Regions from separate parts of the Caballeronia sp. GAWG1-1 genome, predicted to be linked through region 2. Evidence: riboswitches for the same ligand, from Rfam matches in the RefSeq annotation. Region 2 holds a riboswitch; the other holds the start of a gene.
The links. A riboswitch is a leader RNA that binds a small molecule or an ion and turns the genes downstream of it on or off. The one in region 2 is predicted to bind thiamine pyrophosphate.
Positions count from the first base shown of each region.

Region 1: linked by a shared signal. The riboswitch ahead of NCT03_RS12615 (FAD-dependent oxidoreductase) and the one ahead of thiC (phosphomethylpyrimidine synthase ThiC) in region 2 are both predicted to bind thiamine pyrophosphate.

Region 1 is NZ_JALQDB010000020.1:26,143-30,327, reverse strand. Features, by position in the region: gene NCT03_RS12620 (ABC transporter ATP-binding protein/permease) at 1-1,708, opposite strand, end outside; TPP riboswitch at 1,957-2,084, shown strand; gene NCT03_RS12615 (FAD-dependent oxidoreductase) at 2,287-3,429, shown strand; gene thiS (sulfur carrier protein ThiS) at 3,448-3,645, shown strand; gene NCT03_RS12605 (thiazole synthase) at 3,672-4,185, shown strand, end outside.
Region 2 is NZ_JALQDB010000008.1:251,143-255,327, forward strand. Features, by position in the region: gene NCT03_RS05245 (YMGG-like glycine zipper-containing protein) at 1-26, opposite strand, end outside; gene thiC (phosphomethylpyrimidine synthase ThiC) at 247-2,178, opposite strand; TPP riboswitch at 2,356-2,495, opposite strand; gene NCT03_RS05255 (EamA family transporter) at 2,797-3,735, shown strand.

The DNA of each region.
Region 1 (4,185 bases), on a different contig from region 2:
GATAATCATGGAACAGCGCCACCGACTCCCGGTGCGCAACGCTCAAAATCGCCGCCTTCGGCAAACGTTCGACGAGCGTGTTGTAGATATGCAGTTCGTTATCCGCATCGAGGGCGCTGGTGGCTTCGTCGAGGAACAGGAAGTCGGGCTTGTGCAGCAGCACGCGCGCGGCGGCAAGACGCTGTTGCTCGCCCGGCGACAAGCTGCGCGCCCAGTGCGCACTTTCTTCCAGGCGGTCGCCATACTCGGCCAGATTGCACAGACGCAGCGCCTCGCGCGATTCCTCGTCGGTGAAGGTGCCACCCGGCGACGGATAGCTCAACGCCGCGCGCAGCGTGCCGATCGGCAGATAGCTCACTTGCGGGATAAACAGCATCTTCGCGTCGACGGGTGCGTCGATACTACCGTCGCCGAACGGCCAAAGTCCCGCCAGCGCCCGCATCAGCGTGCTCTTGCCCGCGCCCGACGGCCCGACTATCAGCCAGCGCGATCCCGGTTCTATCGTCACGTCGCCCACGCGCGAAAGCGGCGTGCCATTCGGCAACGCGAGCGCAAGCCCCTTGGTCGTCAGCGCTTTCGTGCTCGTGTAATGCAGGTTGATACCGCCATGCGCCGTTGCCGGCGACGTTTCCTCGCGGATATGCGTCGAGCGCATCACACGCTTGAATTCGCGCAGACGATTCACCGTGGCGCGCCATTCGACCAAGGTCGAGTAACTGTTGATGAACCAGGAGAACGAATCGCTGACCGTGCCGAACGCCGATGAAATCTGCATCAAGACGCCGAACGAGAACGCGCCCGCGAAGTAGCGCGGCGCGGCAACCATGATCGGGAAGATGATGGCGATCTGTCCGTAGAAACTAAGCACGAAGGTCATGCGCTTCGTGTACTTCATGATCATCCACCAGTTGTCGCGAATGCGCTGGAAAATGGTCTTCGCGTTGGCCGTCTCGGTGGCGATGCCATCGTAAAACGCGATCTGCTCGGCATTCTCGCGCACGCGAATCAGCCCGAAGCGGAAATCAGCCTCGACCTTCTGTTGCTGGTAGTTGATCGACACCAGCGGATGCCCGACCTTCTGAATGATGACCGAGCCGATGATCGCGTAAAGCGCCGCCGCCCAGACCATGTAGCCGGGAATGACGAGCGGCGTGCCGAATGCCGTGATGGTCAGCGCGCCCGCGAGCGTCCACAAAATGGTGATGAACGTGACGAGCGTGACGAGCGTGGAAAGCAGATCGAGCGACAGAGACAGCGTGGTGGTCGCGAAGGATTGCAGGTCGTCGCTGATCCGCTGGTCGGGGTTATCGGCGAGACGGTCGCGTTCTATGCGGTAAAAAGCGCGGTCGCCGAACCACTGTTCGAGATACTTGTTGGTCAGCCACTGGCGCCAGCGGAAGCCGAGCATCTGCCGCAGATACCTCCCATAAACCGCGAGCAGAATGTACGCGAAGGCGAGGCCGGTGAAGACCAGCAGCAGGTGCGGAAAGTCGTGGACGTTCTTGTTCTGCAGCGCGTTGTAGAACGCCGCGCTCCAGCTGTTGAGCCGCACGTTGATCCATACGACCGTCATGTTGATCGCGATGATGGCAACGAGCAGACCCCATGCGAAGCCGCGCTCCTCCGAGACCCAGTAGGGCTTGATGAGGCTCCACGCAGAGACCGTGTCGGCTTGTTGCTGCGTGTTTTCCGGTTGAGAATTGGCCATGACCTTCCTGATGATATGCCGGTCCGAGTTACGAATGGACGCACCGCGCCGCGATACTCGCACGCGCAGCCTCTTTCCTGTCCCGCAGATTGTTCAGAGGTTCCCTTAACTGCCGCTTAATTCCGTGCTCATTCGCACAACCATGCGGAGAACCATGCTCGCGGCATTGTGCCAGAGTGCCGACTGAGGCGACCAAAGGCGGGGAATCCCGGTTTGCAGCGGCTTTGGCTTTCATGGTCTAATGATCTTCGACGAAACAGGGGTGCTTCGCGCGCGATGTCATCGAATTATCGGTGTGCTGGCGCGGCGAGGCTGAGAGAGACCCTTTGCACCCGATCCGGGTAATACCGGCGAGGGAAGTTTCCGGAGAACGCGCGGCCGTCGCGCCTTTCCTCCAGGTTCTTCCATCATCTTTCTTTTCCGCCTGGCGCGCGTTGTTTGCGTTGCCGCTGCCGGGCCGGTCTCTCCTCTGCAAGTTTTGTCTTCGCGTTCGTGCGTTTGCTGCACGGCGTTATCAGTCGTGGATAAGACCGGAGCGGCGCCCAGCCTCGTTTCGATCGACAGGAGACATTGGAAAAGTGAACACGATCGATCAGCCCGCCGCGCGCCGGCCAGACTTCGCCGTCATCGGCGGAGGACTCGTCGGGCGGCTCGTGGCGTGGCAACTCGCGGGCGCGGGCCACGGCGTCGCGCTATACGAGCGCGGCGACGAGGCGGGCACGCAGTCGGCTGCGTGGGTGGCCGCCGCGATGCTCGCACCGCTCGCCGAGGCGACGAGTGCGGAGCCGCTCGTCGTCGAACTCGGCGCGGCGTCGCTGGAACGCTGGCCGGGTCTCATCGCCGAGTTGCCCGAGCCGGTTTACTTTCAGCGCAACGGCACGCTCGTCGTCTGGCACGGCGCGGATCGCGCGGAAGCGCCGCTATTCGAACGCAGGTTGCGCGCCAACGCGCCTGCAAGCTTGCTCGATGGCGGCTTCGTCAAGCTCGCGGGCGCGGAAGTCGCGCAAGCGGAACCCGCGCTCGGCACGCGTTTCGCGCAAGGCTGGCTGCTGCCGCACGAAGGTCAACTCGACAATCGTCAGGCGCTTCGAGCGCTCGCGGCCGGACTTACGGCGCGCGGCGTGCGCACGCACTGGAATTCTCCGGTCGATGCCATGCCCGACGCGCGCTGGATCATCGATTGCCGTGGGCTGGGCGGCAAAACTGCGTGGCCCGCGTTGCGTGGTATTCGCGGGGAAGTGGCGCGCGTGCATGCGCCGGGCATCGGGTTGTCGCGGCCGGTGCGGCTGCTGCATCCGCGTTATCCGCTGTATATCGCGCCGAAAGAGGACGATCTTTACGTGATCGGCGCGACCGAAGTCGAAGGCGAGGACATGTCGCCCGTGAGCGTGCGCTCGGCGCTGGAACTGATGAGTGCGGCGTTCGCGGTGCATCCGGGTTTCGGCGAGGCGCGCATCCTCGAACTCAATTCTCAGTGTCGGCCGACGCTGCCGGATCATCGGCCGGCCATCGTCTGGGACGGGGCGCGGACCGTGCGCGTGAACGGCCTGTATCGGCACGGCTTCATGATCGCGCCGGAAGTCGCCGATGCCGCCTGCGCACTCGCCCAAGCCATCGCCGGCGGAACCGTCGCGGACGCCGCATCGTTCGCGGATTATCGCGGCGGCGCGCGCTGGTCCGAACTTCTGCATAGCGAACCGGCCATCGCGGCCGCGCTCTAGTCATCGAAAGTCAAAGCCATGAACATCCACATCAATCAGCGCGAATTCAGTCTGACCGATGCCGCCACCGTCACCGACGCGCTCGCCGCATTCGGCGCCAAACCGCCGTTCGCGGTCGCGCTCAACGGGCAGTTTGTCGCGCGCGGCGAGCACGGCACGAAGACGCTTCGAGCCGGCGACAAGCTCGACGTCGTGTCGCCCGTCGCGGGCGGCTGAATCCACCGAATCCGAAGGATCGAATCATGACCTCACACACCGCCGCCCATAGCCTCACGCTCTACGGCCAGACGTTCCCGAGCCGTGTGCTGCTCGGCACATCGCGTTATCCGTCGCTGCAATCGCTTTCGGATTCCATCGATGCCGCGCGGCCCGGCATGGTGACCGTCGCGCTGCGCCGTCAGTCCGAGACTGGCGAGGCCGGTTTTTTCGATGTCCTCAAGCGTCACGGCGTCGCGCTGCTGCCGAACACGGCGGGCTGCCAGAGCGTCGATGAAGTGCTGACCACCGCCTACATGGCGCGCGAGGTTTTCGACACGCCGTGGATCAAGCTGGAACTGATCGGCGACGACTACACGTTGCAGCCCGACCCGATCGGCCTCGTCGAAGCGGCGGGCAAGCTCGTGCGCGACGGCTTCAAGGTGCTGCCTTATTGCACCGAGGATCTCGTGATCGGCCGCCGTCTCCTCGATGCCGGCTGCGAGGCGTTGATGCCCTGGGGCGCGCCCATCGGCACCGGCAAGGGCGTGACCAACCCCT
Region 2 (4,185 bases):
GCGCCGATTTGTTTGATGATTTTCATGTCGACTCTCCAGAACGATTGATCAATGAAACGGCCGCGGCTTTGCCCACGCGTCCTGCCGTTCGATCACGATCTGGCTTTCATCGACGGACGCCGCAACGTTTTTTTCGCCGGTTCGTTCGTTTATCAGCAGGAAAGATGCCCGAAACGGTGCACGCGCGCGCCATGCAAAAACGGCCTGCAAGGAAGCACAGGCCGTTGCGTACAGTCAGCGTTTGCTTCAGGTCGGCTGATAAATCTCCGCGCCCTTCTTCACGAACTCGATGGCCTTGGTCTGCATGCCCTTGGCGAGCGCATCGCTTTCGGAGACGCCTTGCTTGGCCGCGAAGTCGCGCACGTCCTGCGTGATCTTCATCGAGCAGAAGTGCGGGCCGCACATCGAGCAGAAATGCGCGACCTTGGCGGAATCCTTCGGCAAGGTTTCGTCGTGAAACTCGCGCGCCTTGTCGGGATCGAGGCCGAGGTTGAACTGGTCTTCCCAGCGAAACTCGAAGCGTGCCTTGGATAGCGCGTTGTCGCGCACCTGCGCGCCTGGATGACCCTTCGCCAGATCGGCCGCGTGCGCCGCGAGCTTGTACGTGATGATGCCGGTCTTCACGTCGTCCTTGTTCGGAAGTCCGAGATGCTCCTTCGGTGTGACGTAGCAAAGCATGGCGGTGCCGAACCAGCCGATCATCGCCGCGCCGATGCCCGAGGTGATGTGATCGTAGCCCGGCGCGATGTCGGTGGTGAGCGGCCCGAGCGTGTAGAAGGGCGCCTCGTCGCACCATTCCAGCTGCAGGTCCATGTTCTCCTTGATGAGCTGCATCGGCACATGGCCGGGGCCTTCGATCATCACTTGCACGTCGTGCTTCCACGCGATCTGCGTGAGTTCACCGAGCGTCTTCAGTTCACCGAGCTGGGCTTCGTCGTTCGCGTCGTAGATGGAGCCGGGACGCAGGCCGTCGCCGAGCGAGAACGAGACGTCGTACTGCTTCATGATCTCGCAGATGTCTTCGAAGTGCTCGTAGATGAAGCTTTCCCGATGATGCGCGAGACACCATTTCGCCATGATCGAGCCGCCGCGCGAGACGATACCCGTCATGCGGTTGGCCGTCAGCGGTACGTATTGCAGACGCACGCCCGCGTGAATGGTGAAGTAATCGACGCCTTGCTCGGCTTGCTCGACGAGCGTGTCGCGAAAGATTTCCCAGGTCAGGTCTTCCGCCTTGCCGTTGACCTTTTCGAGCGCCTGATAGATCGGCACCGTGCCGATCGGCACCGGCGAATTGCGGATGATCCACTCGCGCGTCTCGTGAATGTGCTTGCCCGTGGACAAGTCCATCACCGTGTCGCCGCCCCAGCGGATCGCCCAGGTCATCTTGTCGACTTCCTCGCCGATCGACGAACTCACCGCCGAATTGCCGATGTTCGCGTTGATCTTCACGAGGAAGTTGCGCCCGATGATCATCGGCTCGCTTTCCGGGTGATTGACGTTCGCGGGGATGATTGCGCGGCCGCGCGCCACTTCATCGCGTACGAACTCGGGCGTGATGGCCTTCAGGGCGTCCTTGTCGAAAGGCACCGCGCCGAACGACTGGCCGGGATGCTGACGGCCCATCATCGCGGCGAGCTTTTCGCCGTTCGGACCGCTCGTCTTGAGGCTTTCGAGGTATTCGGCGCGGCGCTGATTCTCGCGAATGGCGATGTATTCCATCTCCGGCGTGACGATGCCCTGCCGCGCGTAATGCATCTGCGACACGTTCTTGCCGGGCGTCGCGCGTCGCGGATGACGATGCAGATCCGGGAAGCGCAGCTCGGCCGTTTTCGGATCGGCGGCGCGCTCGCGGCCGAATTCGCTCGAAAGACCCGCGAGTTCCTCGGTGTCGCCGCGCGCTTCGATCCAGCCGGCGCGCAACGCGGGCAAACCGGAGCGGATGTCGATCTTCGCGTCCGGATCGGAGTAGGGGCCGGACGTGTCGTACACGTACACCGGCGGATTCTTTTCGCCGCCGAAACTGTCGGGCGTGTCGGACTGCGTGATCTCGCGCATCGGCACGCGGATGTCGGGCGTCGAACCCGTCACGTAGACCTTGCGCGAGTTGGGCAGCGGCGCGATGGCGGCTGCATCGACGATGGCGTTTTCGGACAGGAACTTGGGATTCGCATTCATGTGCTGTTTCTCCTTTTCAGTCGCAGGGACGGTAATTGACAGCGAGCACGCGGGCGATCGAATGAACGACGAACGAACGAACGCCGGCGAGCTCGGCTGATTCAGGAGCTAGACAGGGAGGAACGAGATGGAAAGGTGCGGGCCCGAGAAGACGTGGCGCGTGAGAGAGATACCGTGCGCCGAGGCCCGAACGCTTCCCTGCGCTGGCATTATCCAGATCAGGTTCAAAGGGTATTTCTCACCCACATTGCACGGGCCATTCAGTCGACGCAGCCGGACGAATCGCGATGTGCAACGCAGGACCCCCGCGTTAGCAGGCGTCACCATACATCGTGGCGTGGCATCTTGGCAACCGTTCGCGAAGTTTGCGCTGAAGCGCAGGCGCTTACTGCATAATGGCGAGCGCGCGATTTTCGGTACTTACCCGGATGTCGTCAGCAGTCGCCCCGCCTGTCGCTTCCGCACTTCTTTCGCTCCGTCATGCCGTCCATCGTCAGTCCCGCCTCGTTCGTCACCTGGCGCGCGCGTTCTTCAAGCTCATGCCCCGTTCGGTCGATTGGCGGCAGTCCCCATTGCAAGTCTCTTGCCCCGATCCGGGCGCGCTTCGCGGAGTAATGCATGTCTGCCGTACCTCCGCGTTTGCCGCTCGGTTTTCCCGACCGCTTTCCGTTTCGCGCTCCTCGCAGCCTCAAGGGACGCGTCGTGCTCGCGTTGGCCGTCGTTTATCTCGTGTGGGGATCGACGTATCTCGGCATTCACCTGGCGCTCGAATCGTTTCCGCCGCTCATGCTTGGCGGCCTGCGTAACCTGTGCGCTGGCGTCGGTCTCTTCGTGATCGCCTTGCATCGCAAGGCGGTGTGGCCGACGGCGCGTGAAGTACGTAATGCAGCGATCGTCGGGACTTTGCTCGAAGGTTTGTCGAGCGGGATGATGGCTTACGGCATGCGCACGGTGGGAACCGGCACGGCTGCCGTGATGGTGGCTACCGTGCCGCTCTTCGCGACGATCTTCACCGCGCTTGCCGGGCGCAGTGTGGCGAAGGGCGAATGGTTTGCGGTGGCGCTGGGTCTCGTGGGTATCGTGTTGCTCAATCATGGCGATCCCTCGCCGAGCTCGACCGTCGGCACGCTTGCCATCTTGTGCGCGGCAATTTTTTGGGCGGGCGGGGCGCATCTGGCAAGCCGTCTCTCGCAGCCTTCCGATCTGCTGATGTCGACTGCGTTGCAGATCGGGCTTGGCGGGCTTATCGCGACTGTCATCGCGTTCGTGTCAGGCGAGCGCCTTGGCCAAGTGAGCATGGGCGCGGGGTTTTCGTTCTTGTATCTCGTCGTGATTGGATCGATGGCCGCGTATGTCGCTTATAACTTTCTCATTCGGAACACGAGCACGATTGTCGCGACGAGTTGTCTTTACGTGAATCCGGTCGTCGCGGTTTTATTGGGCGCTTTGTTGCTTGGGGAAATCATCACGCAGTGGACGGTTGTTGCCACGGTCGTGATTTTGATGAGCGTTGCGTTGTCATTTTGGTTTGATTATCGGCGGCGGGGGTTGGTTTGAGCGCAGGAATCTGGCCTTGTAGGCAAGGGCTGTCGAATAGAACTGAATCGCCGCCCGACGCTTCTTAAAAAGATAGCAACTATCGTAGATAGGAATCGGGGCTAGCTTGACTTGTTGAAAAGAGCACCGTGGTCCCTTACGTCATCAGTTTCATTACCTAAGATATCTCGCGCGCTTCCGAGCCACCATCCCCCTTTCTCTTAGCACGCCGTAACACGAACCGCCACGAGTGCAACTAGTTAGCCGCTAATGCGAATGGTCTCGAAATATCAGGTGGTGGACGCTTGAGCTAAAACGCTGCTGTTTCCTCTACTGACGCGTTATAGCGCGATCAGGTGGCGTCCAATGAAAAGCTTGCCGGACACTTTCTCCCGTATCTGCACACGACGTCCGTGACACGACAGGCGTCTAAAAATAACTCGTGTTACGTGAATGAATGGCGCACTGTAG